DNA from 2 places in the Cohnella suwonensis genome. Region 1 is predicted to be linked to the other one. Evidence: riboswitches for the same ligand, from Rfam matches in the RefSeq annotation. Region 1 holds a riboswitch; the other holds the start of a gene.
What was found. A riboswitch is a leader RNA that binds a small molecule or an ion and turns the genes downstream of it on or off. The one in region 1 is predicted to bind thiamine pyrophosphate.
Positions count from the first base shown of each region.

Region 2: linked by a shared signal. The riboswitch ahead of ACFPPD_RS24950 (ABC transporter substrate-binding protein) and the one ahead of thiC (phosphomethylpyrimidine synthase ThiC) in region 1 are both predicted to bind thiamine pyrophosphate.

Region 1 is NZ_JBHSMH010000024.1:15,271-31,298, forward strand. It holds gene thiO (glycine oxidase ThiO) at 1-906, opposite strand, end outside; gene ACFPPD_RS10010 (thiazole synthase) at 909-1,721, opposite strand; gene thiE (thiamine phosphate synthase) at 1,730-2,596, opposite strand; gene ACFPPD_RS10020 (ThiF family adenylyltransferase) at 2,611-3,738, opposite strand; gene thiC (phosphomethylpyrimidine synthase ThiC) at 3,728-5,491, opposite strand; TPP riboswitch at 5,806-5,910, opposite strand; gene ACFPPD_RS10030 (H-type small acid-soluble spore protein) at 5,957-6,136, opposite strand; gene ACFPPD_RS10035 (YcnI family copper-binding membrane protein) at 6,203-6,832, opposite strand; gene ACFPPD_RS10040 (response regulator) at 6,986-7,654, opposite strand; gene ACFPPD_RS10045 (sensor histidine kinase) at 7,644-8,507, opposite strand; gene ACFPPD_RS10050 (copper resistance CopC/CopD family protein) at 8,535-10,208, opposite strand; gene ACFPPD_RS10055 (gamma-glutamylcyclotransferase family protein) at 10,465-10,923, opposite strand; gene ACFPPD_RS10060 (putative bifunctional diguanylate cyclase/phosphodiesterase) at 10,920-13,043, opposite strand; gene ACFPPD_RS10065 (LamB/YcsF family protein) at 13,189-13,911, opposite strand; gene pxpB (5-oxoprolinase subunit PxpB) at 13,996-15,825, opposite strand; gene ACFPPD_RS10075 (hypothetical protein) at 15,915-16,028, shown strand, end outside.
Region 2 is NZ_JBHSMH010000113.1:36,782-52,809, forward strand. It holds gene pknB (Stk1 family PASTA domain-containing Ser/Thr kinase) at 1-544, shown strand, start outside; gene rsgA (ribosome small subunit-dependent GTPase A) at 557-1,462, shown strand; gene rpe (ribulose-phosphate 3-epimerase) at 1,464-2,108, shown strand; gene spoVM (stage V sporulation protein SpoVM) at 2,255-2,335, shown strand; gene rpmB (50S ribosomal protein L28) at 2,416-2,604, opposite strand; gene ACFPPD_RS24925 (Asp23/Gls24 family envelope stress response protein) at 2,806-3,165, shown strand; gene ACFPPD_RS24930 (DAK2 domain-containing protein) at 3,191-5,011, shown strand; gene ACFPPD_RS24935 (DegV family protein) at 5,052-5,912, shown strand; gene recG (ATP-dependent DNA helicase RecG) at 5,912-7,963, shown strand; gene ACFPPD_RS24945 (stage VI sporulation protein F) at 8,059-8,352, shown strand; TPP riboswitch at 8,556-8,669, shown strand; gene ACFPPD_RS24950 (ABC transporter substrate-binding protein) at 8,787-9,851, shown strand; gene ACFPPD_RS24955 (thiamine-binding protein) at 9,883-10,185, shown strand; gene ACFPPD_RS24960 (ABC transporter permease) at 10,175-10,960, shown strand; gene ACFPPD_RS24965 (ABC transporter ATP-binding protein) at 10,957-11,757, shown strand; gene ACFPPD_RS24970 (4-fold beta flower protein) at 11,820-12,188, shown strand; gene ACFPPD_RS24975 (hypothetical protein) at 12,194-12,442, opposite strand; gene ACFPPD_RS24980 (hypothetical protein) at 12,609-12,983, shown strand; gene ACFPPD_RS24985 (HipA domain-containing protein) at 13,519-14,466, shown strand; gene ACFPPD_RS24990 (HIRAN domain-containing protein) at 14,463-15,194, shown strand; gene rsmD (16S rRNA (guanine(966)-N(2))-methyltransferase RsmD) at 16,015-16,028, shown strand, end outside.

The DNA of each region.
Region 1 (16,028 bases):
CAGAGGAGGCGCTCCCTCCAGAAAAGGAAACACGCGGCCGCTCCATCTGGTTAACCGATCTATGCCGCGTTCGGTCACGCTCCGATCGAACCCCGCCACGTCTTCCGACGCTCCGCAGACGACGCTGCCGTCCTTTTTGCGAACCCAATATGCCTGACTGGAAAATACCATGTGCCGGATATCCCCTAAAGCGGCGTCGTAACAGCAAATTTGTCCTCGAATCGGATGAACCGGCACGGTTATCGGAACCCACTCCCGCAGAAAGCCGCTCCAGGCGCCTGTGCTGACAACGAGCCGGTCCCCGCGCCAGCTCCCCGCATTGGCCATCGTTACTCGCACTCCGGAGACGGAGCCCGCTTCAAGGTTCGTTAATTGCCCTGCATGCGGAATGAGCCGAACGCCGGCCCTTCTGCACGCTTCCTCAACCGCGTTCACCAGCTTTGGCGCGAATACGTGGCTTTCGACGGGACAGTACAAGGCGCCGACCGCCCGCCTTGACAGCCCGGGCTCCAATCGATGCAGCTCAGATTCGTCCAACATTTCGAGAGGCACGCCGTAATTGCGCTGCCAAGCTAGTCTCGTTTGCATGGGAAGGAGATCCGCTTCGTGAAAAACGACGTTTAAGCTCCCGCTAGAACATAATTCCGCTTTGTGTCCGGACTGCTCCTCTAGTTGCCGAACCCAGTCCGGATATCGGTAAAAGCTGTCCAAGCATAGGCGAAAGAAAGGATCAGGGCCTTCGGTATTTTCCGAGAAGGGCGCCAGCATTCCCGCCGCGGCGCCGGAAGCCTGGCCGCCGAACGCGTCTTGCTCCAGTACGGTGACCCGAAATCCGCGCCGCGCGGACTCGAGCGCGCAGGACAATCCGATAATGCCCCCGCCGATGATCAATACCGATTCCGGCATGCTCAGTTCTTCCTCTCCGCGCCGATCGCCTCGAACAGTCGGCCTTCCGGCTCGCTGCTGGCGGAAGCGTACCGCTTCATCGGAATACGTCCGGCTAGACGCGACAACCGTCCGGCTTCGACGGCCAGCTTCATGGCGCGCGCCATGGCAACGGGATCTTGCGCCTTGGCGACCGGCGTATTGGCCAGAATGCCCGCCGCGCCCAGCTCCATCGCCTGCACGACATCTTGAGCAGATCCGAGTCCCGCGTCCACGACGACGGGAACGCGGGCATCTTCCACGATTAGGCCGAGATGATAAGGATTAAGGATGCCAAGCCCCGTTCCGATGGGGGCGCCTCCCGGCATGACCGCCGCTGCCCCGGCCTCCTCCAACCTGCGGCAAAGAATCGGATCGTCCGACGTATAGGGCAGCACGACGAATTGTTCCTTGACGAGACGTTCCGTCGCTTTAAGCGTCTCTATCGGATCCGGCAGCAGCGTACGGGGGTCGGCGCTGATCTCTACCTTGATCCAATTGCCCAGCCCCGCGGAACGCGCCAGCCGAGCGATGCGAACGGCTTCGTCCGCATTGCTGGAACCCGACGTATTCGGCAAATAAACGGTTCCGCGATCGGCGACATGCTGCAAGATGTTATCGTCCTCGAGATCGTCCAGATTGATCCGGCGAACCGCGAACGTAATGACTTGAGCTTCGGAAGCTTCCAGCGCCATCTGAAGCACGGCCGGGCTCGGAAATCGGCCAGTCCCGAGAAAAAACCGGGACTTCAACGAATGCCCGCCTATGACTAACGGGTCGTTCAGCTTTGTATTCATGCTTCGATTCACCCTCCCCCTACGAAATGAACGAATTCAACCAATGAGCCTATATGCAGCGGCGTGTCGCTCCAGCTTTGACGCGGAACGACTTCGCCGTTCAGTTCGGCGACGACGCGTCTGCTCTCCAACCCGTACTGCTTCGCCAATTCGAACAGCGTCGTCGCTTGCGTCCGCGCTGGCCGACCATTAACGGTAACGTGGACGTACGATTGTTCCGATGGGATCTCCGTACGCGTTCTTTCGTTCCAACCCGTTATTTGTTCCAGCAATCGACGGCAAGCCCCTTCGGGATCGACGTTTCCGACGATGGCGGAAACCGCGCACAGCCTTCTCGCTCCCGCCTTCAGCACCTCGGCGGCGTTATCGGTCGTGATGCCGCCGATAGCCACCCAAGGAATGCGGATTTCGGCGGCCGCTTGCGAGACGTAAGAGGTCGTTACCGCTTGACGTCCCGGCTTCGTCCCGGTCGGATAGACCGGCCCGACCCCGATATAATCGGCCCCGGCGTTTTCCGCAGCGCGGGCTTGCTCGAGGTTATGCGTCGATATGCCGACGATGCGATGCGGACCCATCATTTTGCGGGCGACCGCTATCGGCAAATCCTCTTGGCCCAAGTGCACGCCGTCCGCATCGACGGCAAGAGCGACGTCCGGGTGATCGTTAATGATCAGCGGGACTTTGTATTTAGCGGTCAACTCTCTCAATCGCTTGGCCTTCTCCAGCAATTCGCGCTTGGAAATGTCCTTGTCGCGAAGCTGAACGATGTCCGCCCCGCCCATCAGCGCCGCTTCCATGACCTCCAGCATGCCGCGTCCGGGATGATAATTCTCTCCGGTAATGACATACAGCTTAAAATCCAGTTTCCGATGCATCGCAGCGCCCCCTCTCATGCTAAATAAAGACGGTATATGTCCATTGCGCGAGCCGTTTCCCCTGCACCCTGAATAAGCGCGCGGCCATCCGTAAATACGACGATCCGCTCTCCCGCGTACGTTGACGCGCGAAGCAAGTACCCGTTGCTGGCCGTGATGGAGCAGCCGCGGGCTTCCAGCCGCGCTTCCCAATCCGGCAAACGAAGCGACGGGTTCAACTTTACTTGCACGGTGTCCCTGCCGCACAATACGACGGGGACCCCCTCTTCGGCGGACGGAGCGTCCTCATCGGATTCCAACGCGGCAGGGTCCAACGTCGGAAATTCCAAGATCCCTTCATCGCTCCTGTCCCGTACGCTCCTATTTTCCATTTCGCCCCAACCGCAGTATGGGCAACTCTCCCGACCGGGCGGAAGCTTCCATTCCTTGAGCGAAAACTCCCATATGTCGGCAACCACCCATGTCCCGCGCAATGCCTTCCGGTTGCCCGTGAGCCATTTGATCGCCTCCGCCGCCTGCAACGCCGCAACTAGCTCCACCGCGGGTGAAATGACGCCGACCGTATCGCAAGTAGGCGCCGCTTCATGCGCCTCGGACGGCTCCCCTTCCCCGAGCAAGCAACGCAGGCAGCAATGATCTCCCGGAACCAACAACGCGCTCATCCCGTTGGCGCCGGCAACGCCGCCGTAGACGAATGGAATGCCGTGCGCGAAGCAAGCATCGTTTAGCAGCAGGCGCGTCTCGGCATTATCCGTGCCGTCGAGCACCAGATCGGCGCCCATGAGCAAGGACTCGGCATTGCGCAAGTTGACGTCGGCCACGAAAGCTTCCATTCTGACGCCGCCGTTCATGCGGCGCAGCTTGGCAACGGCGGCAACCGACTTCGGAAGCGCGGTCCGCGCGTCCTCCTCGTCGAAGAGCGTTTGCCGGTGGAGGTTGCTCAGCTCCACGTAATCCCTGTCGACGAGGCGCAAGCTGCCGACCCCCGCCCTGACCATATGCTGGGCAAGCGATGCGCCCAGCGCACCGGCGCCTACGACGAGAACGCTGGCGTCGCCAAGCTTTTCCTGGCCCGATAAACCGATCGGAGCGAAGCGGATTTGCCTGGAATATCGCTCCTGACCTTCAGCGTCAAGGCGCATAAATCCGGCTTCCTTCGGCAACGAATCGTTCCGCCTTCTCTTTCATGCCGGCTTCGAGAGCTTCATCCGCCTCTAAGCCATGCTGTTCCGCATAGTCCCGAATATCCTGCGTAATGCGCATGCTGCAAAACTTCGGACCGCACATGGAGCAGAAATGCGCGGACTTCGCCGCTTCCGCCGGAAGAGTCTCGTCGTGATAAGACATGGCGCGTTCGGGGTCGAGAGAGAGGTGGAACTGATCGCGCCAGCGGAACTCGAAGCGCGCCTTGGACAGCGCATCGTCCCGAAGACGCGCTTGCGGATGCCCCTTCGCCAAGTCCGCGGCATGCGCGGCGATCTTGTACGCGATCACCCCGTCTTTGACATCCTCTTTGTTCGGCAACCCGAGATGCTCCTTGGGCGTGACGTAGCAGAGCATCGCCGTGCCGAACCATCCGATCATCGCCGCTCCGATCGCGGACGTAATATGGTCGTACCCCGGCGCAATGTCCGTCGTCAGCGGCCCTAGCGTGTAGAACGGCGCTTCCTTGCATACTTCCATTTGCCGGTCGACGTTCTCTTTGATCAAATGCATCGGCACGTGGCCGGGGCCTTCGATCATCACTTGAACGTCATGCTTCCAGGCGATGTCCGTCAGTTCGCCCAGCGTATCGAGCTCCGCGAACTGCGCCTCGTCGTTGGCGTCCGCGATGGAGCCGGGTCTAAGGCCGTCGCCCAGGGAGAAGGTCACGTCGTAAGCTTTCATGATTTCGCAGATTTCTTCGAAATGCGTATACAGGAAGTTCTCCTTGTGATGGGCGAGACACCAAGCCGCCATAATCGAGCCGCCTCGGGAGACGATTCCGGTTACCCGCTTCGCCGTCATCGGTATGTACCGAAGCCGCACGCCGGCATGAATCGTGAAGTAATCGACGCCTTGCTCCGCCTGCTCGATGAGCGTATCGCGAAACACCTCCCAGCTGAGATCCTCCGCTTTGCCGCCGACCTTCTCGAGCGCTTGGTAGATCGGCACCGTGCCGACCGGAACCGGGGAATTGCGGACGATCCATTCCCTAGTCGTATGAATGTTCTTGCCCGTCGACAAATCCATGATCGTATCGGCGCCCCAACGGGTCGCCCACGTCATCTTCTCCACTTCCTCCTCGATCGAAGACGCGACGGCGGAGTTGCCGATATTGGCATTGATCTTTACATGAAAATTTCTTCCGATAATCATCGGCTCGCATTCCGGATGGTTAATGTTCGCCGGAATGACCGCGCGCCCCGCTGCGACCTCCGCACGGACGAACTCCGCGCCGAGCCCCTCGCGGATCGCGATGAACTCCATTTCGGGAGTGATGCGGCCTTGGCGCGCGTAATGAAGCTGCGTGACGTTGCGGCCCGCTTCCGAACGAAAACAGCGGTTATGCGGCTTCGGGAATACTTCCGCTCCCCGTTCCTCGGCCGATCGGGCCGTGGCGAATCCATTGTCTTCGGGCCGCACTTGACGTCCTTCGTATTCCGCGACGTCTTCGCGCTCCATGATCCATCGGTTCCGCAAAGGCGGCAGTCCCTGCCTAACGTCGGCGTGAAAGCCATCTTCGGTGTAAGGGCCGCTCGCATCGTAAACCCGAACCGGCGCGTTCGGTTGTTCCCCGGTTCTCCCCTTGCTCGGCTCCAAAGCGATTTCGCGCATGGGCACCCGAATATCCTCCCGCGAACCTGTCACGTACACTTTGCGGCTGCCCGGCAGCGGCGTCGTCATAATCGGCATAATAAAAAACCTCCTAAAGGATATTTTCGAAATTCCCCTAGGAGGCAGCTATGAAAAGAGGTGAAGTGACGGAAGACAGTCGCGATCCGAAGCACATTTCATGCAGCACCTGCGATTACGCGCCTTGGATGGCGCAATAACGGCAGCTCTCGCCGGTGGCTTTTGTCCGCGCCAGAACCAAGAGATGCTAGGTCCGGAAGACGCGAAAAACAACAAAAGCCGCCCCGGAGGGAGCGGCTGAAATGTGTCGCGTTCACGTGCGGCATGACGGAAAACGTCCGTTAAGACGTTCGCTGTCGGTACCGCAATAGCCTGACGCACATTGCCCACTTTCCTACGCTGGCATGACCCAGATCAGGTTCGAAGGGACCAAGGCATCTGCCTTATCTCAGCCCTTGCGGGCGCCCCTAGTGGAATTACTAATCAACAGTACCTCGGCCGCGATCATCTGTCAACCTTTCAGTTTCAATGCTCGACCAATTGGCTTACGGCAATGCTTTGTTCCTGTTTCGGATCGTGAAGAGGGTAAATGCGGGCGACTTCGTTCGACTCGTCTACATGCTGGATATAAACCGGAATGCTGTCAAACGTCACATTAGCCATGATCGGCGATGCCGCGATCTCCGATGCGCGTTGAACGTTCATCGTCGTTCCTCCAACCTCTTTTATTATCGACTCCGACTTAGTATTTTCGCATTTGCGTTCAAGTATTCACGTCCGCTTACGGAACACCGCTACGATCAGTGCAAGCACGCCGGCTACGAGACCGGCGATCGCCAGCGAAAGCGTCAGCGTATCGCGTCCTTCGTTTTCTTCTTGTTCATCCGCGTCGTCGCCGGTCGCGCTCGCCGCGCCGTGTCCGTCGCCGTGACCGTCGCCCGTAGCCGCCGTTACCGCGGTAACGGAAGCCGGCTTATCCGCGTCCGGAGCGCCCGTCCACTCGATGACTACGCCGTCGGCGTAAGTCTGGTATGCTTTCCAGACGAGCTCTTTCGCGTCGTCCGCGACTTTGCCCTGGAAACGGAATTCCGCGAACTCCGTCGCGCCGATGCCCGCGCCGTCCGCTTTCCACGTGATGCTGACGACTTTGTCGTCCGCGCCTTTCTCGAACGCGTACGTCCAGCCCGCTTTCGCTTCCACGCGGCTGACCGCGGCGCCTTCCGGAACGGCGACCTTCACTTGCGTCGTCGCGGATTCTTTTTCCGAAGGGACGCGCATCGTGAATACTTGGTACGATCCGGCGGGCGCTTCCTTCGGCTGAACGGTTACGTGAGCGCTGGCCAAGCTTGCAAATCCGAAAGTCAATAACAGAGCGAATACGAGAATGATGCTTTTTTTCATGGGAATGATCCGACCTTTCCTCGTCCGACAGGTATTTGGATATTCCCAAGTATATCTTCCGCTTACCTTAGGCGCATGACTCGAAAGAGTCATACGGGTCGTTTGTTTGTGACGATATTGCGTCTCCGGTGCTAATCGCGCGGTCCGCGTTCTTTACTCCGTCTCCACCATGCCCCGTTCGTAAGCGTAACGCGTCAGTTGAACCCGGTTGTCCAAGTGCAGCTTCTGCAAAATGTTCTTCAGATGGTTTTTCACCGTATGCTCCGACAATCCGAGCGCCGACGCGACCTCCCGGTTCGTCTGCCCTCTCGCCACTTCCTGCAAAATATCCCGTTCCCTCGGCGTGAGCGGTTCGATCTCGGGCAAATCCTTGCGCGTCGCCGCGGGATCGTTCGTCTTCCTAACCGATAGTTCGCTCAAGATCGCCATCGCCACCTCGGGATTAAGCGGCGCCTCGTCGAGCGCGACCGCTCTCAAGTATTCCCGCCACGCGGAAGGATTCAAGTTCTTCAGCAAGTAACCCTGCGCGCCTTTCCGGATCGCCTCGAACAGATGGGACACCTCGTCGGACACGGTCACCATGACGATCTTCGCCTCGGGGTATGCGCCCTTGACCGCCTTCACCGCTTCGAATCCGCCCATCCCGGGCATGTGGATGTCCATCAAGATCAGGTCCGGCCTCAGCGTGCCGGCCAGCTCTAGAGCCTCTTCGCCGCTCGACGCCTCCCCGACGACTTCGAAATCGGCCATCGAGGAGACGATCGTCCGTATCCCTTCCCGGGCATGCTTATGGTCGTCCGCCAATAACACTTTAACGGGCATGAGCGCTCTCCTTTCCCGGCTTCCGCAATTCGATGACCGTACGGCTTCCGCGCCGCTCCGCTTGGAACGTCCATCCCATCGCCAGAGCGCGGTCGCGGGCGATGCGAAGCCCGAATCGTCCCGGCGCGTTCAGCGGATCCGCCGAGAATCCGGCGCCGTCGTCTTCGACCGAGCAGCGGAAGCCGTTCGCGCCATCCGGTTCGCCTATGACGTTGACGCGGGAAGCTTTCGCATGCTTGCGAACGTTGATCAGCGCTTCCCTCACGCAGGCGTGCAGCTCGACTTTTTCCTTATCCGTTAAGCCCCCGTCGGGAATGCTCCAATTGAATTCCGCCGTCGCTTCCGCGATGCCGGCCGTCTCTCCGAGCAGCTCGCGCATCGGGACGACCCAGGCGGCTTCGGCCGGGGAAGGAGGCTGCCGAAGGCTCGCGATCGCTTGCCTCACGTCTTCGTGCATGACCCGAACCGTTTCCCGCAGTCCTTCCGCGAGCGGCTTCACCGGACCTTGGGCGACCAACTCGTCCAATTGGTCGAGCTTCACCGCGAGCAGGAACAGCGACTGGGAGATGCCGTCGTGAAGCTCCCTCGCCAGCCGTTCGCGTTCTTCCAGCGAGGCGTTCGATTCCTTCTCCCGTTGCAGCGCCCGCTGCGATTGCTCGAGCCTGCCGAACAAACCGCGGACGACCGTCAGCGTGACGGCCAGCACGATGAACGGAGCGAGAAAGTTACCGAGGCCCATCGACATGTAGGGAAGCAGGAACGCATGTCGGACGTACTCCCACAGCCCGATCGTCAACGTCGGGATGAGAAGGATCAACCACTTGATCCTTCCGTCTTTTTTCGGGTTGTCCATCCTTCTTCCTCCCCTTCCCCGCTCTGATCAATAAATCCGGTAAGTCGTCTCCAGCACGCGTTCGTTGTCCTCGCCGTCGGTTACCCGGATTTGCGCTTTCCACTCGCCGGGGAACGGCAAGTAAGGTCCCTTCGACCGATAAGTCGACTTGAGGAAATCCGGGAAAGCGTCCTGTTCTTCGTCCTCGTATTTCTCCAGCGGAACGTCGATGTAACCCATGTCTTTTTTACCCGTCGGCAGCAACCGGAGCCGTACGAGCTTCGGCTCGCCTTTCGCGACTTTCTCGGGCAACCAGATTTTCAAGTTGAACTCGTTGTCGCCCGGCTCGTTCGGCGTGATCCGTAGCGTCACGTGCATGTCGGTGCCCATCTTATGGTACGTCAGCGGTTCGTTGTCCGGCAGCGGCGTCTGGTACGTCAAAATGCCGACGCATAGTACGATGGCCGCAAGCAACCCCGCGTCGATCTTAAGCAAGTAACCGCGCGGCGCGTCTCCTTTGCGAAGACGTAACCGGATGAGCAACGCCGTAATCGCGACGAGCGCGGATAATGCGGCCTTGGCTATGAGCCATTTCCCCCATAGGGTGAATTTTAAATATTCGAGCGACGGAAGGAAATCGAACGTCGACAGCACGCCCGTTATCCAAAGGGCGACGAAGGATACGAAGGCCCACTTGGAGAAGGATACCGCGAACCTGCCCGCCTCTGCCCTATCCTTTAGCCAGATCGCGAGCAGCAGGAGCAGCCCGCCGCTCCAGAGCGACGCCGCCGCCAAGTGCGCGAAGTCGAGTCCGACGGTATAAGCGATCGGATCGAAAGCGGCGGCATGGCCCGACCATGCTTCGACGAACAGCGCGACCGCCGCCCAGAATAGCTTCGCGGGCGCGGCCAGCGACGGCAGAAGAGGCGCGGCCAGCGCGAGCAGCAGCTCCGCCATGTACAGCTTGCCGATCGTCGTTTCCGTCAGGATGCGTCCCCATTCCGAGATCGGCTCCCCTTGCCCCAAATCTTGAAGGCTGAAGAAGACGTATGCGAGCGTCGCGATCAACGCGAACTTGCCCGCCAGCGACAACGTGCGCCGGTAGGTCTCGAGCGCTTCGGCTGACATTTTCCTTCTAAGGCTCCATAACGAGAGCCCGGCCGCCGTCAGCAAGCCGGCATAGTAGACGATCCTCGAAGCGTACAGCAGGAACGATTGCTGCGACAGCCCGGCAGAGCCGTGCTCGTGCGCGTGTCCGACTTGCGAATGCGGGTCGAGCTCGCTCGCGTCCGTCAGCGGCGCCGGATTTCCTACCGTGAAGACATAGGCTCCGGATACCGGGTGACCGTCCGCCGAAATGACCGAATACGATACGGTATAATGGCCTTCGTCGAGCTTCGGCAACGCGATTCTCAGCCCTTTGTTCCCATCGAACAGTTCGGGTTTTCCTTTGGAAATATCGCGTCGGTCCTCGTTCAGCACGGTCAATTTCATGCCGCCGCTATCGAGCCTCTCGTTAAATAGAAGCTCGACCGAGGCCGGCCCGGACTCCAGCTTGGCCCCGGACGCGGGCGTCGTTTGCTCCAGCGTCGCATGGGCTTCCGCCCTCCCGGAGAGAACAGCCAAGCCTATCAGAAAGAGCGAGAAGACCATCGCCAGCCTTGTCGCTTTTATAAGAAAACCGATTCTCGCATGCCCGCGAGAGCGTTCGAATACCGCCATCGATGACGCCTCCTGTCGCTCTTCCGAGCGAGTGTGCCTGATTGGGGTACCGGAATCGTCAAAGCGCGAATCCGGGTAACCGCCGCGCCGGGAAGAAATTCGCGAACGAGGCTATTCTATCGTACTCGAACCCGACTACCTGTTCAACTCTATCCGTCGTCCCGACACAATCCCGACGCATATGCGGTAACGCGGGCCGAGCGCGTAGAACGACAAAACAAGCCGAACCCGTAACCAGGTCTGGCTCGTTCGGCTTTCAGCTTCGTTTTCTCGCGACCGCGTCCGGCCACCAATCGACGTTCGCCGCGGGATAGCCGCGCGAATCCGTCCAGATATATACCCAACCGGCGCAGTCCGGATCGTCCGCGTCCGCGATCCGGACCCGTTCGTAATCGTTGTCCTCTCCGATGCCGAGGAATCCCTCCAGCTCGTCGAGAGCCGGCAGACCGGCCGGAGCAACCTCCATCCACATCCCCCGAACGAAGCGTGCTTGGACTCTGTCACCGCCGTGCTCGCGATCGCCGCTAGTTTCGCCCGCTTCGTCCAATAGGAGCGCCGGATACTCCCCGGCATCGACGAGAAAACCACGCACTCGCCCTTCCCGCGCCGCGAGCAAGTATGGCGCGACGACGCCGTGATTGCTCTGCCCGGGCAAAAGCGATCCGTATACGAACACTCGGATAGGCAGCGCTCCGTTCGTCGGTCGCATGCTCATGAGGACGCTGCTCCCCTTACCGCTTTGTTCCGTTCTGCCTCGAACAACGCTTCGAACCTATCGGCAGGCACCGGGCGCGAATAGTAGTAGCCTTGCGCTTCCTGGCATTTCTGCTCCTTCAGGAAAGCCGCCTGCCCGGCGCTCTCGACGCCTTCGGCCGTCACCTTCAAGTTCAGGTTGCGCGCCATCGCGGAGATGCCGGACACGATCGCCGCGTCGTTGCGGTCGGTGAGCACGTCATTGACGAACGAGCGGTCGATCTTCAGCTTGTCGATCGGGAACCGCTTCAAGTAGTAAAGCGAGCTGTAGCCGGTGCCGAAGTCGTCGATGCTGATTCGCACGCCGATTTTTTTCAGCTTCTCCAGCATGGACGTCGCGAACGCGACGTCCGCCATGATGCTTTCCGTGATTTCGAGCTCCAACCATTGCGGCTCTAGTCCCGTTTCCTTGAGCACGTTCCCGATTCGTTCGCTCAAGTCGTGTTGGCGGAATTGGCGGATGGACAAGTTGACCGACATGACGATCGGCGGAAAGCCCTGATCCTGCCACATCTTCATCTGCATGCACGCCTGGCGCAGCACCCATTCGCCGAGAGGCAGAATAAATCCGTTCTCCTCGCACAGAGGAATGAAGTCCGCCGGAGAAATCTCGCCCCGCTCCGGATGGCTCCATCGAAGCAGCGCCTCCGCTCCGACGAGATGCTCGTGTTCCAAGTCGACGAGCGGCTGGTAAGCGAGATAAAATTGGTCGAGCTCCAGCGCGATGCGCAAATCGTTCTCGAGCAGCAGCTTTTCCTTCGCCTTTAGATTCATCTTTTTCTCGTAACGCTTCCAGCTGTTACGCGATTCCTTGGCGTTGTACATGGCGATGTCCGCGTTCTGCAACAGCAGATCGAGCGTATTGCCGTCGTCCGGGAACAATGCCATTCCGACGCTTCCCGTGATATGGAATCCGGACGGGCCGACCTTGAACGGCTGTCCGAACAAGTCGACGAGCTTCCGCGCGATGCTCTCCGCTTCGCCTTCGTCCGCGATATCGCCGACGAGCAGCGCGAACTCGTCTCCGCCGAGACGGAAGACGTTCTCCGGCTTCTCCGCGAACTTCGACAGCCGTTCGGCCACGGCCGCGAGCAGCCGATCCCCGAACGAATGGCCCATCGAGTCGTTGATCGTCTTGAACCGGTCGACGTCGAGCCACAGCAACGCGAATTTCCCGTTTCCGTGCTGCGCGTGCGCCATCTCGGCTTTGACCCTTTCCGAGAACAAGCGTCGATTCGGCAATCCCGTAAGCTCGTCGTGGAACGCCAAATATTTCACTTTCGCCTCGTTTTTTTTCTGCCTGCGGTAAGGCTCCTCGATCAAGACGAGGTAGATGCCTTTCAGCAGGAAAGAATATCCGATCAGCTTAAAGGCAACGACCAGCAGATCATGCATTTCTCCGACTTTTATACCGAAAGAATCTTCGATTTTGGCGAAAAACAGCCAGATGATCGCCTGCACGATCGTGAGCATTGCCGCCGGCCTCTCGATGCGGTGACGGAACAAAAGCACGCAGACCGCGGCCGCGTACAACATCAGCGTAAACGCCGACTGATAGGGAGCGAGACGCTCGAGCGCGGCTTCGTTCCAGCTTTCCGTCCGGAAGACGATCAACGAGACGATCATCACCGTCATGACGACCGGAATGATCGCGTACAACCGCGCGCGCGGCTTGACGATCGGATTCCGCAAAGAAAACACGACGAGAAGGCCGATCGCGCCGATCGTTTGCGAGATCCATTCCAGCATGACGCTCGGTGCTTCCCCCGTCGCTTCGCGGAACATCGGCATGCCGGGCCCGCTTAGGGAATGCAAGAGATCGAACAATCCGACTCCCGTGAACAGCGCCGCGGTCATGAGCCGTTGCATGCACAAGGTCGGAACGAATACCAACCAGCCCATGACGAGCAAAGAGAAGCAAGCCGTCGCCGCGAACGATTCAAGAATCGCATGCGCCGCCTCTTGGTTCAAGTGCGAAAGAATCCGTTCCAACCATCCGTTCAACAACCTGATGCATAAGAAAACGGCCACCGCCACGATAACTGTCCAAGCCGTTTTCATTTCCGCGCGATTCATCGCCATGGATTGCCCCCGACTCATTGCCAGCTCTATTCGCGATACTTGCTGACTTTCCTACAGTTAAGATTCAACGCATTCCTTGATTTTCCTGCTTGCGAACTAGGACTTCGATACTTGTTCGACATAATTCGAGCGTGGCAGCGCCCGGCTATCCCGCCGAATGAACCGCGATTCCCGCATAACGAAGCGTTTCCGCGACCATCCGGGCATGTTCCGCGGCGCCTGGCGTATCCCCGTGCAAGCAGATCGTGCCGAAGCGTCCGCCGTTCGCGAGCGCGAGCGCCTGATCGGCGACCGAGTCGAGGTTTCCGTGCACGGCGTCCTCCCGATCCCGAGGCATCAGCCGGCCGTCCGGCAAGTAAGCCCGGTCCGCGAAGCCTTCCGTCACGAACGCAAGTCCGCAAGCGGACGCGGCCCCGCTCCATGCGCTGTCCGGCAATCCGAACAGCGCGAGCCGCCCGTCGAACCGAGCGATCGCCTGCGCGACGGCCATGGCCAGCGCATCGTCCTCCGTGGCCATGTGATAAAGCGCGCCGTGCAGCTTTACGTGTTTTAACGTTCCGCCGGCCGCCTCGACGAGCGCTTTCAGTGCGCCCGTCTGGTAGAGCACCATGTCTGCCGCTTCGACCGCGCCGACGGCCAATCTCCGCCTCCCGAACCCTTCGCGGTCCGGCAAACCCGGATGAGCCCCGATCGCGACTCCGAGCTCAAGGCATCTTTCGGCCGTCTCCCGCATCGTGCTCGCGTCTCCGGCATGGAAACCGCATGCGATGTTGGCCGAAGTGACGTATCGCAGCATTTCCCGGTCGGACGCTCTTCCCGTCGCGCCTGGGAGTTCTCCCATATCGGCGTTCAAATCGATCGTTCGCACTCCCGTTCCTCCGTTCTGTTTCGCGGCGGAGCGGCGCCTCTTCGGCTACGCTCCGCCGTTCCGTTCATTTCTATTGCCGAGCAATTAATTCGGGACGATGGCGCCCCTCTTCGTCAACGCTCTCAAGCCCGCCTTTAACTTCGCAAGCTCGCGTTCCCGTAGCTTCAACGCCCGCTCGGCCGTATCGGCGTCCGTCAGCGAGAACGACAGCCAATCTCCAGGCGACGCTTGCGCCAGAAGCGGCAGGTCGGCCGCGATCGCGTTCGCGATCTTCGGATAACCGCCCGTCGGCTGGCAATTCGCGGCCAGAATGATAGGCCGTCCGCCCGGCGGCACCTGGATCGTCCCCGGACTGACGCCGTGGGACTCCATCTCGCCGCCTACCGATATCGGTATGGCGGGACCGGACAGCCGCGCGCCCATTCGGTCCGAGGACGTCTCGACGCGGTACGCTTCCCGGAACAGAAGCTCTCGGGCTTCCTTCCCGAACCTTCCCCACTCCGCTCCCGGCAGCAGCCGGATCGGAAGGATGCGGCGCTTGCCGGACATCCTCGCCAGATACGGAGCGGTTTCAACCCAACCGGACGCGCTCCAATCGGGAGCGCTCCAGCCGCGTCCGTCCGGCTCCGCTTTCCGCCGAAGCGGCCCTATGAGCGCTTTCGCCCTCTCTCCCGGCTCGAAACGCCGGATCCGATCGCCGGCTTGCAGCGCCCTGCCTCGGCCTCCGCCGATCATCGCGCGCGCGTCCGTCGCGCGGCTGCCGAGCACCGGGGGAACGTCGATGCCGCCGGCAACGGCCACGTAAGCTCTGCAGCCGGAAGCCGCCGTTCCGAACGTCAGAACCGTCCCTTGGCGCAAGAAGACGGGACGGTTCATCGGCAGCTTCGAGCCGTCCGCGGACGCCCCTAGATCCCCGCCGCATATCGCGACGACGATATCCCTCTCCGCGACGTAAGCGCCGCCTATCAAAGTCAGCTCCAACGCCGCCGCTCCTTCGTCGTTGCCGACGAGCAGGTTCGCTTTGCGAAGCGACGCCGTATCCATCGCGCCGCCCCCTGACACGCCGTAGGCTTGCCAGCCGGAGCGACCCAAGTCTTGAACCGTCGTCAGCAAGCCCGGTTTCAGGACAGTCAAAGCGACGTTTCCGGCCGCTGACCGTTCGCTATCGGCGTCAGTCCCGCCGGCGCCCTCGGCCTGATCGTCGGACGAACCGGCGACGTCCGTTACCGCGATCGCCGCGGCCCCCTCTCCGCCACCGCGCGCCTCGATCGCGACGAAGCGTACGCGATCGCCCGGCGCTAGCAAAAAAGGGGGCTCCGCATCCGGACGGAACAACGGAACCGTCGTCCGCCCAATGATCTGCCAGCCTCCCGGCGACTCGACGGAATACACGCCCGTCTGTCCTCCCGCGATGCCGATCGCGCCGGCGGGCACTTTCATGCGCGGCGATGCCCGGCGCGGCTGGGACAGCGCGGCGTCAAGCCCGCTTAAATACGGGAACCCCGGCGCGAAGCCGAGCAACGCCACCTCGTACGTCGCGGACGCGTGCCGGGTCGCGAACTCGCTCTCCGTCATATCGCTTCTATCCGCGCATTCCGCGAGATCGGGACCTGCTTCCCCGCCGTAGACGGTCGGCAATTCGACGAGCCGAGCCTCTATCTCCCGGTTCGGTTCGATGACGGAACGAACGAACCGAAGAGCTTCTTCCGCGGCTTCTTCGACTCCGTAATAGCCGTCCCGCAGGTGGCAAGCGATCGTTCGGTACGCGGGAACCGTTTCGCGAAGCCAGCTTAACCCGGCTTCGTTTAACGCCCTCGCACAGGACGCGAGCCTCGCCGCGGCCGCCTCTCCAGCCCACCGTAGCAGGAACGCGCGATCGCCGAGCGGTTCTACCGATATGTCCGCATTCGTCATCGGGAACGCCTCCCTCGCAACTTGCATTTGCATGCTTTTCGATCGAACCGTTACAATCAGTATATCGGCATGAGAGGATGGGTTCAGAAGTGGAAACTTACGACTTGGCGGAGCTCTCGATCGCGCAGGGCCCGCAAACATGGCTTCTCGTCTTCTCTCGCGCCAGGCTGTTCGTCGTCTCCGAAGCCGGCACGAGGTTATGG
Region 2 (16,028 bases), on a different contig from region 1:
CGGCAAGAAGGAAGCCGAAGCGATCGCGATCATCGAGAAAAACAACTTGAAGTTCGACGCGAAGAAAATCGTCCGGGAGCCTAGCTATTCGCCTAAGGGAGAAGTCTTTAAGCAATTCCCGGCGGAGAAGGGCGAAATGGTTACGAACGATACGGAAGTAACGATCTGGGTCAGCAGCGGCTATCCGGAAGATTCGAGGTCGCAGCCGCTTAACGTGACCGTGTCCCCGGCCGTCGAAGGCAAGTCGAGCAAAATAGAAATTGTTTATTCCGACGCGACGGGCGACGATATCCATGGTCCGACCGAGACGATCACGAAAATGACCTCGTTCCCGCTCACGTTGATCCTGTCTCCTGCGAAGGACGGCAAAATCATGATTTACCGCGACGGCCAGTACTTGCAAACGGAAACCGTTCCTTACTTGGTCGTTCCGTCGTCGACTGAACCCGATCCGGCGGATCCGGGCAACGGCGGAGATCCCGCCCTGCCTCAAGACGGCGACGGCGGAGCGGACCCAGGCGACGGGGAAGTCGCGAACCCGTAAGGAGCAAACTTTATGCCCGAAGGCTTGATCGTTAAAGCGTTAAGCGGATATTACTACGTGCAAGACGATGCCGGCGGCGAGCCCGTGCAATGCCGCGGCAGGGGGATTTTCAAGAAACGGGGCGAATCGCCGCTCGTCGGCGACCGCGTCGTCTATACCGAAACGGAGAACGGAGAGGGCACGGTCGAGCGAATATTGCCGCGCTCTTCCGAATTGATCCGGCCTCCGGTCGCGAACGCGGACTTGGCCGTCCTTGTCTTCTCCGTCGTAAGGCCGGAGCTGAGCTTCGTTCTGTTGGACAAATTTCTCGTGCATGTGGAGCATGCCCGTATGGACGCGCTAATCGTGCTCACGAAGATGGACCGGATTCCGGACGGGAAAGAAGGGGAGCGCATTCGCCGTACGGTGGAAGAAGCGACGAACTTGTATACCTCGATCGGCTACCGGGTATTGCCGACGAGCGCGCACGAGGGCCAAGGGCTCGATCGGTTGCGGACGGAGCTTGCGGGGCATATCCATATGCTGGCGGGTCAATCCGGGGTCGGCAAGTCCTCGCTCGTTAACGCGCTCGTTCCGGGACTGAAGCTCGAAACGAACGAGATCAGCGACAAGCTCGGCCGAGGAAAACATACGACCCGGCACGTCGAGCTCGTCGCCGTGCCGGGCGGCGGATACATGGCGGATACGCCTGGGTTTAGCCAGCTCGATTTCGCGGAGCTCGGCATCGACGAGATCGGCAGTTGCTTCCGGGAATTCCGGGAGCTGTCGGGCTCGTGCAAATTCCGCGGCTGCACGCACACGCACGAACCGCATTGCGCGGTCATACAGGCGAAAGAGCAAGGGCAAGTCGCGCAAAGCCGGTACGACAATTACGTCGCTTTCATGACGGAGTGGAAAGAAACGAAGCGGAGGTACTGACATGACGATCATCGCACCGTCTATTCTGGCCGCGAACTTCGCATTTCTGGGAGACGAAGTTCGCAGTATCGAAGCCGCGGGAGCGGACTGGGTACATATCGACATTATGGATAATCATTTCGTTCCGAATTTGACTTTCGGTCCCCCGATCGTCGGGATGATCCGGCCGGTAACGAAGCTGTTGTTCGACGCGCATCTGATGGTCGAGAACCCGCAGTCTCTGTTCCCGGCGCTGGCCGATGCCGGCGTGGACCGAATCACCGTGCATCCGGAAGCGTGCACGCATCTTCACCGGACGTTAACCGACATTCGCTCGAGAGGCATTAAAGCCGGCGTGGCGCTGAATCCGCATACGCCGTTGTCGGTACTGGAATACGTGCTGGACGAGATCGATCTCGTGCTCATCATGACGATCAATCCGGGCTTCGGCGGACAGTCCTTCTTGCCGGCGATGCTGCCGAAGCTGCGGGACTTAAGGGCGATGCTGGAGCGTCGCGGCCGGAACGATATCTTCATTCAAGTGGACGGCGGCATTAATGCCGATACGGCCAAGCAGGTCAAGGAAGCGGGCGCGAATTCGCTAGTCGCCGGAACGTACGTGTTCGGCCACGAGGACCGCGCGGCCGCGATCGCCTCGCTTCGATAGAGACGCGGCGTGTAAACGGTTTTTCCGTACCCTTCCCTTGCTTGTTATGGCATAGGACAAATCCGCGGGCGCATACATATGAATCATTAGCGGGCTCAGGCGGTAGGAGCCGGCAATGGTTCAGCCTGCGGAGGGGGGATGGGAAAATGAAGTTTTACACCATCAAGCTGCCGAAGTTTTTGGGTGGCTTCGTCAAAGCGATTCTCAATACGTTCCACAAAAATTGACGCCTTCTGGGCAACGACGCGAAAAAAAGAACCGTCAGGGCATCCTGACGGTTTTTCTTCATGGTGTTATGCGACGTCCCTTATACGCGGGTAACCAGACCGGAACGCAATGCGCGAGCGCTGACGTACACGCGCTTCGGCTTGCCGTTCACCAGAATGCGCACCTTTTGTACGTTAACCCCCCAAGAACGGCGGGTAGTGTTATTCGCGTGAGATTTGTTATTGCCGGAACCTGGCTTTTTCCCTGTGATATAACATTTACGAGCCACTAAAATACACCTCCCTGCCACGTCCATACAAATACTTCACTATATTAGCACAGGCGGTTTGCGGATGCAACGGAAAAAGTCGCGGTTACGCGACAGATGCCGGTAATCGCGCCATTTAACCAGAAAACGGCTTCATTCTCCCGTTTTTTTATAGTACAATGAGGTATGGTCCATAATACAGGCATAAAGGAGTGAATTTCCATGCCTCTGCAGCTTGTCTCGGAGAACGGAAAGATTGATGTCGCGGATCAAGTCATCGCGGTGATCGCCGGCTCGGCGGCGCTCGATTGTTATGGACTGGTGGGCATGGCCTCCCGCAAAGGGCTGAAGGACGGCATCGCGGAACTGTTAGGTCGCGAGAACCTTTCCCGGGGCGTCGAAGTTCGCCATGAAGGCGAAACGGTCCACTTGGATCTTTACGTCATCGTAAGCTACGGAACGAAAATTTCCGAGGTCGCCCATAACATCCAATCCAAAGTGAAATACGTGCTGGAAGAAGTCGTCGGATTGCGGGTCGACGTCGTGAACGTGAATGTTCAAGGAGTGCGAGTGTTGAAGTAGCTTATCTAGGAAGGGGAAAGCATCATTGAGTAAGCGCTTCTTGAACGGTACGGAATGGTCGGCCATGGTTTTGGCCGGCGCCGAGCGTTTGTCCGGCAACGTGGACAGGGTCAACGCCCTGAACGTATTTCCCGTGCCGGACGGCGATACGGGAACGAACATGAATTTAACGATGACGGCCGGCGTGGCCGAATTAACGAATAAACCGTCGGAGGAAGTAGGCCGCGCGGCCGAAGTGCTCTCCAAGGGGCTTCTGATGGGCGCGCGGGGCAACTCGGGGGTTATTTTGTCGCAGCTGTTCCGCGGATTCTCCCGCGCGGTCGCCGGACAAAGAGACATAACGGTCCCTTTATTCGCCGCTGCTCTCCAACAGGGAGTTGATACCGCTTACAAAGCGGTCGTCAAACCGGTCGAAGGCACGATATTGACCGTGGCGAGGGAAGCGGCGCGCCATGGCGTCACCGTATCCCGTCGCCTAACGGAATTACCGGAATGGATGGCCGATGTATTGGCCAAGGCGCAGGAGACGCTCGCGCGGACGCAGGAAATGCTTCCGGTGCTCAAGCAGGTCGGCGTCGTCGATTCCGGCGGGCAAGGACTCGTATATATCTACGAAGGCTTCGCCGCTTATTTGAACGCGGGAAGCTTCGGGAACGACGACGGACGCTCCGCGACGCGTCCAGCGGCGCAGTTCGCGGCGCCGACGCCGGCGAAACCGCCCGTTCCTTCGGTCGCCGCGCATGCGACCGCCCAATCGAAGATTACGACGGAAAGCATCGCTTTCCCTTACGATATGGAGTTCTTCATTCAACGCGCGTCCTCGTCCGCGCCGTTCCCGGAGCGTTCGTTCCGGCAAGCGCTGGAAAGGGACGGCGATTCGATCATTTTGATCGAAGACGGCGACATCGTGAAGGTTCACGTCCATTCCCGGCGTCCCGGAGACGTCATGAACCACGCTTTGACGCACGGCGCGATCACTCACATTCACATTCTGAATATGCAGGAGCAGCACCGCGAGCTTCTGTCGCGCGCGCCGGCCGCTCACGAACCGGTTCCGGCGCTTATGCCGTCTCCACCGAGCCCGCCTCCGGCGGGCAACGTCGATTACGCGTTGCCGGGGGTCGTGAACTTGCCGGCGATAACGGCTTCGCCGGAAAGCGAGCCGAATCCGGACGTGCACGAGATGGCCGATTACGGCATCGTCGCCGTGAGCGTCGGCGAAGGCAACGCGGAGCTGTTCCGGAGCTTAGGCGTCGACATCGTCCTTTCGGGCGGCCAAAGCATGAATCCGAGCACGGAGGACTTGATCGGTGCGATCTCTTCCTTGTCGGCCCATCATGTATTCGTCCTTCCGAACAATCCGAACATCGTCATGGCGGCCAAACAAGCGGCGGAACTCGCTGAACGTCCCGTTACGGTGCTGCCGACGCGTACGCTGCCGCAAGGCATGGCGGCGATGCTCGCCTTCCAGGAGGACGACGGGGAAGCAGCGAACGTCGAACGGATGACGAAGGCGTACGAGCGCGTCATTACCGGCCAGGTGACGCAAGCGGTCCGCGACACGGAAATGGACGGCGTGAACATTCGCCAAGGCGACTATATCGGCATCAAAGACAAGACGATCGTCGCTTCGACGTCCACGCGCTTCGAATCGTGCAAAGCTCTATTGGCCTCTTTGCTCGTCACGGGCGGGGAAATCTTAACGGTGTTGACCGGGGAAGGCTCCGAAGAGGAAGAGACGGAAGCGCTCGAACAATGGCTCGCGGAGACGTATCCGGACGCCGAAGTCGAAGTGCACGAAGGCGGGCAACCGCTGTACCCATACCTTTTCGCGGTCGAGCCTTGACGAAACGAAATCATTTTCCAATTGATGGAGGTTACTCGATATGGCATCTGTCGCGGTCGTGACGGATAGTACGGCGGACATTCCGCTCGGGACGAGAACTGAACTCGGCATTTCGATGGTTCCTCTCAAGGTGTTGTTCGGAAGCGAAAGTTATCTGGACAACATTACGCTCCAGCCGGCCGAATTTTACGAGAGGTTGCCGAAGTTCGGCGGGTTGCCGACAACGTCGCAGCCTTCTCCGGCGGATTATCTCGAAGTGTTCGAACGGTTGCTCGCGGAAGGCAAATCCATCGTCTCGATCCATCTGTCGGGCGCGATGAGCGGAACGTACCAGTCCGCGACGATCGCAAGATCGATGCTGGACGACGACGCGGACGTTACCGTGATCGATTCCAAATCCGCATCCTTCGGTTACGGTCAGCTAGTCGTCACCGCTGCGGAAATGGCGCGGGACGGCGCTTCGAAAGAGGCGATCGTCGCCGAAGTTCGCCGTCTCCGAGACGAGCTCAAATTGTATTTCGTCGTGGGCACGCTCGAATACTTGCAAAAAGGGGGACGGATCGGGAAGGCATCCGCCGTTCTCGGGTCCTTGCTTAATATCAAACCGATCTTATCCATCGATAAAGAAGGCGTCGTCTACCCGTTCGACAAGGCGAGAGGCCAGAAGCGCGCGTTCGCCAGAATCGTCGAAGTGCTGGCTTCCGACGTCGGCGGACGGCCCGTCAACCTGACGGTCGCCACGACGCCCGGGCATACGGAAGGCGCGGCGGAGTTGACGGACATGCTGAAGCGGGCGCTCGACGTCCGCGAATTCAAGGAGACGGACATCGGGCCGGTCATCGGCGCGCACGCCGGACCCGGCACGATCGGGTTGTTCGTCTTTCCTCTGAGGTCGGACTGATGGCGTTATCGCTATTCCATATGCCAATCTCGAAACTTCAAGGCGTGGGCCCTCAGAAAGCGGAGGAGCTCCACGCCTTGGGCATTTCCACCGTCGGAGCCCTCATCGAATACTATCCTTTCCGCTACGAGGATTACCGGATACGGGAGTTGTCGGAAGCGAAGGACGGGGAGAAAATTACCGTCCAGGGCACAATCGCGTCGTTGCCCGTCGTCCAGCGCTACGGCGGCAAATCCCGGCTGTCGTGCCGGGTAACGATTGGGGCGACTCTCGTGACCGCCGTCTGGTTCAACAGGCCGTTCCTGAAAGACCAGCTCGTCGTCGGACGGGAAATTACGCTGACCGGCAAATGGGATCAACGCCGCAAATACATGACCGTTGCCGATTCCGAATTTCCCGATCGCGGAACGTTGAAGACGGGGACGCTGCAACCGGTCTACTCCGTCGGCGGGAACGTCACGCAGACGCTGATCCGCAAGCTGATCGACAAGGCGCTGACCCAATATGCCGATTCGATTCCGGAACTGTTGCCGGATGATCTGCTTCGGCGACACGGGCTGATGTCGCGCGCGGAGGCGATCTCCATCATCCATCGGCCGGAGAACACGAAGGCGGGACAAGAGGCCAGGCGCCGCATGGTGTACGAAGAGTTCTTTCTATTCCAGCTACGGCTGCAGGCCTACCGGGCGTTACATACGAAGAAGACGGACGGCATTCCGCACGCCGTCGATAACGCCGACATTCGCGAGTTCGTCGACCGGCTTCCGTTCGAGTTGACGGACTCGCAGAAGCAGGTCGTCAACGAAATCCTTCACGACATGAAGCAGCCGTTCGCGATGAACCGGCTGCTGCAAGGGGACGTCGGGGCGGGCAAGACGGTCGTCGCCGCCATCGGGCTGTACGCGACGATCAAAGCGGGGCATCAAGGAGCGCTCATGGTGCCGACGGAAATTCTCGCGGAGCAGCACGTCCGATCGCTTAGCCGTATTTTCGAACCTTACGGCATGCAAGTGGGGCTGCTTACGGGCAGCTTGTCCGACCGCAAGCGCAGGGACGTCATCGCATCGCTGCAGATGGGGCTGCTCGACATCGTGGTCGGCACGCACGCGCTCATTCAGGAGGATGTCTTCTTCAGAAGCCTCGGCCTCGTCGTGACGGACGAGCAGCACAGGTTCGGCGTGAACCAGCGAAGCATTCTGAGGCGCAAAGGATTGAATCCGGACGTGCTGTCGATGACCGCGACGCCGATCCCGCGCACGCTCGCCATTACCGTGTTCGGAGACTTGGACGTCTCGACGATCCGCGAACGGCCGAAAGGAAGAAAGCCGATTAAGACGTATTCGGTCAAGCACGACATGATGGATCGCGTGCTCGGCTTTATTCGCAAGGAGGCGCAGCAAGGCAGGCAAACGTTCTTCATCTGTCCTCTCATCGAAGAATCGGAGAAGCTCGACGTGCAGAACGCGATCGATCTGCACGCCCAGCTTTCTCAATCTCTTCCCGAGCTCGCGGTAGGCTTGCTGCACGGCCGGATGACGGCCGCGGAGAAGGAAGCGACGATGGGAGCGTTCGCCGCGGGGGATACCGACGTGCTCGTCTCCACGACCGTCATCGAGGTCGGCGTGGACGTGCCGAACGCGACGCTCATGATCGTCATGGACGCCGACCGCTTCGGCCTGTCCCAGTTACATCAACTGCGCGGCCGCGTCGGCCGGGGAGAGCATCAATCGTATTGCATTTTGATCGCCGATCCGAAGTCGGAAAACGGGCAAGAGAGAATGAGGGCGATGACCGACACCGACGACGGGTTCGAAATATCCCGAAGGGATCTGGAAATCCGCGGTCCGGGAGAGTTTTTCGGCACGAAGCAAAGCGGCATGCCGGAATTCAGGTTAGCGAGCTTGATCGAAGATTTCGACGCGCTGGAGCTGGCGAGGGACGACGCGGCGCAATTGACCGCTCTTCCGGAATTCTGGTCGTCCGCCGTGTACGCGGGATTGAGGGAGTATCTCGCGCGCGACGCGAACAGCCGCGAAGAGCCTCTCGATTAATGTCGCGCTTCGCCGCCCGGGAAGCGAGATAGTCATCGGGCTTAACGGAACGGCATATGATGAACCGTATAGCCGCCGAAGGAGCGTGATCGACCCTGACCCAGAGCTGGCAAAAGTTCGGCATCAAAGCGGAGTTCGTCGAAAGAGTCAAGCTGAAGATGAAAAATCAGGCAACGAAAGAGCGGATCAAGGATTTGCTCGACGGCGTCACGAAATACGATCTGCAAGACCGGGCGAAGGTGCGCAGGTGGGTGAAGCAATTCGCCAAAATCCTGAACGAGACGCTTACGGAAACGCAGGAGGACCAGCTCGTCAATTTCATCATCGCCCAGAAGATCGATCCGAACAACATGCTTCATTTAATCAAATTGTACACGATGTTCAGATGAATCGAGCCGCGCTTGCGCATGACAAGCCGCGTTTCGATTACGACGGGTCGAGGGGGTATTCGCGGAGCGCTACGAGGAAGAACCTTATGACGCGGAATATTTGGCCGAAGCGAGGCGAATTTTGGCCATGCGGCCGTAAAGGATAGACATCCGGGCGGCGTTTGTTATAATAAGGATAGCGAGTAGCGGGTTTCGAACAATCGAATACGCCCCGGGGGAGCTGGAGCAAGGCCGGCTGAGAGTGCATCCCATCGAAGATGCAGACCCTTATACCTGATCTGGTTAATGCCAGCGTAGGAAGGCGGGAGCATGGCGGAACGTTCCCCGTGCGCTTTGTCCGTTTATATCTTATGGACGCCCTCCGGAATCGGGGGGCGTTTTTTGTTGCCGGAATTCGTCTCTCGACAGCATGGCAAGAGAGAGGGAGATACGGAATGGCAAGCAAGCTTCGGTTCGGAAAAGGTTTAGCGTTAACGGCGTTAGCGGGGGTACTGCTGGCGGGATGCGGCAATAACGGCAACGGCGGCAATAACGAGGGCTCGGGGTCGCCGCAAGCGAGTCCGTCGGCGTCCGCGCCGGCTAGCGGGGAGAGCCCCGCGAATCTAGAGGAAGTGACGCTCGTGCTCGACTGGACGCCGAACACGAACCATACGGGTCTTTACCTCGCGAGAGATAAAGGCTACTGGGAGAAATACGGTCTCAAAGTGAAAATCGAACAGCCGCCGGAAGCGGGCGCGAGCGCGCTCGTCGCGGCCGGGACGGCCGAGTTCGGCGTCGGCGCGCAGGAGAGCATGATCTTGGCGAGGGAGCAGGGATTGCCTCTCGTATCGATCGCTCCGATCATCCAGCACAATACGTCGGGCTTCGCGTCTCCGGCCGATCGCGGCATCAAGGAACCGAAAGATTTCGAAGGTAAATCTTACGGCGGTTGGGGATCTCCCGCCGAGCAAGCGGTCATCGAATCGATGATGAACGTACAGAAAGCCGACGTCGGCAAAGTGAACTTCGTCAGCGCGGGCACGGCGGATTTCTTCACCGCGGTGAAGAAGGGGATCGACTTCGAATGGATTTTCTATGGCTGGACGGGAATCGAAGCGGAACTTCGCAACGAACCGGTCAATATGGTTTATCTGACGGACTATAGCAAACAGCTCGACTATTACACGCCGCTCCTCCTCACGAACGAGAAGCTGATCGCGGATAAGCCGGAGGTCGTGCGCGCGTTCCTGGCGGGCGCCGCCGACGGCTATAACTTCGCGATCGAGCATCCGGAAGAGGCGGCCGACGTCTTGATCAAGGCGGAGCCGGAGATCAACGCCGAACTCGTGAAGGCCAGTCAGAAGTGGCTCAGCCCGAAATACAAAGACGACGCGCCGCGTTGGGGCGAGCAGAAACGCGAAGTGTGGTCCGGTTACGGAGACTGGATGAAACAAAACGGATTGATGAAAGCCGACCTGAATTACGACGACATGTTCACGACGGAATTCCTGCCGAAGTAACGCTCGAATACGAACGAAAGGGGGAATCGCCATGGCGCAAGCGCTGCTTAGCATTCAAATTTTGCCCAAAGTCAAACCGGGAGAAGACGTCGTCCCCTACGTGGACAAGGCGATCGCGATCATTAAAGCATCGGGCGTCGCCTACCGCGTCGGTCCTCTCGAGACGACGATGGAAGGAGACCTCGATAAGCTGATCGGGGTCGTGAAGGACATGAACGCGGCGATGTTCGAAGCGGGAAGCCCGTCCGTGCTGTCCCAGATCAAGCTGCTCGTCGACGCCGGAGACGGCGCGTCGATGGGCAAGCTGCTGCAGAAGTATCCCGATGGGCAATAAAACCGTTCGCGCCGTCCTGCTTCCCGTCGTCGCCTTGGCCGTATTCGTCGGGCTCTGGCAGGCGATCTGCGCCGCGTTCGAGATCAAGACGTTCACGTTGCCGGCGCCGTCAGCCATCGCCGTCTCCATGTACGACGATTCGGCGATTCTATGGAAACACGCGCTCGCGACGGCGTACTTGGCGTTCGTCGGCTTGGCGCTTGGCGTCGTCATCGGCATCGTCATCGCTATTTTTCTGCACTTCATTCCGGTATTGAGGGATGCGTTATCGCCGTTGCTCGTCTTGTCGCAGAACGTCCCGCTGATCGCGCTCGGACCTTTGCTCATGATTTGGTTCGGCTTCGGCTGGACGCCGAAGCTGATTCTTCTCGTGCTCGTGTCCTTTTTCCCGGTCGCGCTGTCGATGCTCGTCGGGCTTCGCCAATCCGAGCCGCAGCTGCGGGAATACTTGGATATGATCGGAGCCTCGCGATGGGAAACGTTGATACGGCTCGAATTCCCTGGCGCATTGACTTACTTCTTCTCCGGCTTGCGGATCGCCGCGACGTACGTCGTTTCTTCGGCGCTCGTCGCCGAATGGCTCGGCGCGAATAAAGGGATCGGTTATTATTTGAAGCTGAAATCGAACGGATTCGACCAACCCGGCGTCTTCGGCTCGATCGTCTGCGTCGTGGCGCTGAGTCTCCTGTTCTACTACGCGGCGGTCTTCGCGGAACGGCTCGTCATTCGCTGGCGCCCGCGCAAGAAGGGCGAATGGAAGGGGGCCTCCGAATGAGCGGGTTCGAGAATACGGCGGGACGTTCCCCGATGCTCGAGGTCCAAGGCTTGTCCAAAGCATACCAGAGAGGCAAGGAACGCTTCCAGGTGTTGGACGACGTATCGCTGCGGGTCGGAGAAGGGGAGTTCGTGTCGATCATCGGTCCTTCCGGGAGCGGTAAGTCGACGTTGTTCCGGCTGATCGGAGGCGTCGAGAAGCCGGATCGGGGAAGCATCCGCATCTCGGGGGAAGAGACGGCGGGGCGGCGCGGGCTCATCAGCTACATGCCGCAACAAGCCGCGCTTTTTCCTTGGCTGACGGTGGCCGATAACGTGTCGACCGCTCTCGTAACTGCCGGCTCTTCCAAGAAAGAAGCGAAGGAACAGGCCTTATCGTGGCTTAATCGCATTCATCTCGGCGACGTGGCGGGTTCTTACCCGCATCTGCTGTCCGGCGGGATGCAGCAACGGGTATCGTTCTTGCGTGCGTTGCTCATGAAGCGCAACGTCATGTGCTTGGACGAGCCTTTCGCCGCGCTCGATGCGTTAACGCGCGCGGAGATGCAGCGATGGCTGCTGGAACTTTGGGAAAGCGACCGGCGTTCCGTACTGTTCGTCACGCACAGCATCGAGGAGGCGCTCATGCTGTCGGATCGCCTTTACGTCTTGTCGTCGGCGCCGGCGACGGTGCTGAAGGAAATCGCCGTTCCGTTCGACAGGCCGCGGCGCGCGGACGTCTGGACGGAACCGTCGTTCGTGGAATTGAAGCGGGAAGTGCTCGCCTTGTTAGGGGACCGGACGTTACCGCACGCATAACGCGCGAACGCCGCGGAGGAAATCCATGGTATAATGGGTTCAAAAACGCGGAGGTTTACGTGATGGGCGATTGGTATTTCGACAGATTCGGACAAGCCGCGTTCGTCGTCGCCGACGGCGACCGGTTCGTGAGCAAGAACGGACGCAACCTGGGCTGGCTGTATCAGGACAATCAAGTGTTTTCGCTGACGGGACAACCGCTCGGCTGGTTGGATAAAGGGGTGCTGAGAGACCGCTCGGGAAGCATAATCGCTTTCTCGCGGTCGGGCAGCGCCTCTTTGCCGTCCATACCGGGCACGAGCGGCGCCCCGGGTTCTCCCTCGATACCGGGCCGTCCGGCCAAGCCGGGCTTCGCCGGATCGGTCAGCGATCCGGGCAAGGGCGGCTGGGGGAGCAAGACGATCCGTGAGTTTTTCGGAACGGACGTATAAGGGAGTTAGCGCTGCAGGAGCGCGAGGCCGCTTACGGCGGTTGTTTTGTCGCTGGAGATGACGCGGAAGTCGTTAAGTTTCAAGCAGTTCGCCGCGGGACGAAGCAGTAAATTCGGCTTCAGCAGGCACGTGCAAGGACGGGAACTGCCGCTGACGCGCGAGTCCGTAATCGTTCGCTTCGAGCCTGGGACAAGCGGATTCCTCGTCCAAGCGACGAGCACTAGATCGGGCTGTCGGGGAATCGTGATGGGCATGGTGGTTGTCGCCTCGTTTCCTGCGGAGATCTCTATAGGAGATTCGCGACAGGAAACGGAGGGAACCCGTCCGAATGTCTGATTTGGTGCGTATCCTTAGGGAAGTGTGTTTGCGTCAGAACGGAATATTTTTCGAGAAGGTATATAAAGGTTGTGAGGTAAACTTATGAAAATAGAACATATGAAAGACAAATCTAAATTGATCAAGATGAAAGCAAAGTATGAAGGGTTGATCGAGGGGTATAAGGCATATAGTTTCTTTAGTCTCGGAATATCACTTTTTGGAACATTTGCTGCGCAGGCCTTTTCAATTGCTGGGGATTCTATACCTCTTAAAATGCGGATTATTGAACGTACAGCAACATTATTAATCTGTTTGGTTTTGGTCGGATTGTTTATTGCGTGGATGATTAGTTATAATAATCGAAAAAGATTAAGAGTAGAAATTCAACTCAATAGAGTTATTAGCGCCGAAAAGAAACGAGAAGAGCGATTACGTGAGAAATATTTAGATAAAAAGAATAATTCAATCCACCGATGAGCCAGTTTTTTATTTCAGCGTGCCCAGAGGCACGCATCCTCTGGCCGGTCTCGGGAGGGACCAAGCACCTGCGTAGCTAGCTTACTCGGTCGCCGAGCGGATTCGGGATCTCGGGAGTAACTGATCGATGCGAATTGGGCGTGCCGGTAGTCGAAAAGCTGATGTGGCTCGCGACAGTGCTTCCGGATATTGCCTAGCAGGGAGACGTGGCGGCCGGGATCGTTCATCGCGTGATCGAACTCTACGATAAGATGGCAGACGGCGGACAGTACGCAGCCGAAGCTATTCTAAAGCTATTGCTACTGTACCCCTTGATGAAGGAAAAAGGCCTGCTCTGATTCTGATGAGCGGGTCTTTTTAATTCTTGAACAAGAACATGTGTTCGTGATATAATGATCATACCATCCCTAAGGATGAATTACAGAAGCTTAATCAAATATGGTTCGGTCTTGGAGAATATCAAAATAAATATTATTCGGTGTACAATCACCTAATTTGATATACTTGGATTACGCTAAGACAAGGAGATATCATAATGTTTCCAGTCATTGATATTTCAAAATGGTTCTACGAAGATATTTTCGTTTCGGGTTCCAAAGAGAAACGATGGTATAGGACACCTGAAGAAAATCAACTTAGACTTTTCAAATTGCCAGTATCTTTAACGAGTGGTACCAATCCTGAAGGTGAATCAACTGGAGAGATGTGGGCTGAAAAAATCGCTTCAGAAGTTGGTAATACTGTGGGATTAGAAACTCATCAAGTAGATATTGGATACTTGCATGTCGATCCTCTGGTGCTTGAGCATTATGGCCTTAGCCATGAATTTCTCGGAACAGGTATATACGGTGCACTTTGTAAGTCTTTTTTGAATGAAGGCGAAGAGGTGCTTATTGAAGGCGCAGATATGATAATGGATTTTGATGTTACTTACGATCGTAAGAAATTGAGGGGAAACACTGAAATTTATCGCTACGACTTACTGAATCGATTATTCAATAAACACGGGTTCGAAAGTAAATTACATGAAATGATTTTACTTGATGCGATTTTAGGAAATACCGATAGACATCAGGATAACTTTGGAATCATTCGGAATGAAAGAAATAAGGAAATAAGAATGGCACCAATATATGACAACTCTTCTTCGTTAGGGCGAGAACTTCCTGTTGAAAGAATTAAGCAGTTACTTTCCAGTCAAGAAATGTTTGACTCATATATAAGGCGTTCAAAAACGTTAATTAAGATTGGCTCAATCGATAATATTAAAAAAGTTTCATGTATTGATTTACTTGGGCATGCATTGGAACAAAAACCACAAATTAAGAATTTAATACAAAAGTTAGAGCAACTAACTGATGAAGATACAAATAATATCGTGCAGAATGTTCCTGATGAAGTTATGTCAGAAGTACAAAAAGAATTCGTAAGCAGGATTCTTCGGACTCGCCGTGATATTATTTTAAGGGAGTTCTTATTATGAATTTAAAATTGTTAGTCAATTGGAAAGCATCGTCTTCGGGTAAAAATTACGTAGTTGGTATCCTTCAGAATGAAGAAACTGGTTATACCTTTAATTATAATGAATACATGCTAGATGAAGCAAAAAATGATGGTTTTGAATTGTTTATCGGTTTCAATGATAGAAATAGCATCTATCACAGTGAAAAGTTATTTTCCGTTTTTGAACGAAGATTGCCAAGTATTAACCGCACTGATTTCAAAAAATTCTTAAAAGACAATAATCTTGAATCAACAGAAGATCCAACTTGGGATTATCTTTGTCTTACTAAGGGGAAACTTGCAACAGATTCAATCTCATTTGTTACTCCCATGACGTATACGAGAAGTCAAAATTTACTTTTTTTTAATTGCGATGTTGCAGGCTGGTCGCATACAGAAGAGGAGTATAAACTTACAAAAAAGGATCAAGAATTAAAACCGGAAATTGATGATTCAAATCTCCATGACACAACAGCAGTGTGTTTGATCGATAGTTCCAATAATAACCATAAGATTGGTTATGTTCCGAGGCCGTTTAATCAACTTATTTATAGATTGTTAAAGAAAGAAATGATCTTTAAAACGAAGGTATACTATTTAGACAAAGAAGAAGGAAGACCTAAAATTGTCATGTATACATTTGACATATCGGAAGAGGAATTACAAAAAGAAAAAGATCTTCAGTATCTAGTAGAATATGAAAATTAATAAAGAGCCTAATTTCTAGGCAATATGTTGCGGTTGAATCTGGCCTTATACGTAAGACGGAACAACCGAAATTAGACAAAATTGTCGCAGGAATAGTCAATTCACAATTATTTTACACAAGCCCTTAATGGGCTTTTTTTGTAAGTTAAGATATAACAAGTGTTCCAGGCACAGCCATGCTTAATGACAAACCATGTAAGTTGCTTCCGATCGTTTACAATTAATTTCAAACATAGCCGAAACCATATACAGATACTCGCCGCGCTGAAGGTGCTGGCCGAGCAAGACCTTATCGTCTTCTAGAAACAGGAACGCCATCATGAAATGATAATCGTCCGGTCGACATCAATTGCTCCTGAGCAAAAACCTAAGTCGAACGCCGGCTAGGAATACGGTTATTATTAGGTAGGAAAAGCGTCGTTTTGAGAAATTGGTGCACAATCAGTGATTAATTCAAGGTTTCAACATAAATTGGGGAAGGCACATGTGCCTCAAATCCCTTTATAAATAAGGGCTTATACATAAAAAGTCGACCCCCGTCTCACGACGAGGGCCTTCATGGGAGAGGAGAAACCGGACGAAGAGCTTATGGGGAAACGTAAGTCTTCTCCGCGGTTGTCCCCGGCACCTCTCGGCACCGGTACTATCATTGTGGCCTAGCTCGAGGAAAATATACGCGGGCTTGGAAAAAATCTGCGAACCCGTCATTTGCTTCCGGAACGGAGCTCTTCCGGCTTTCGGAGAGCGGGAGAATGTGGTAACATAACATCTGTCGAAAAACATACTGTAATTGTTATTCAAGCATGCAGGGGTTGAGCATTTGCGGGTTATTTC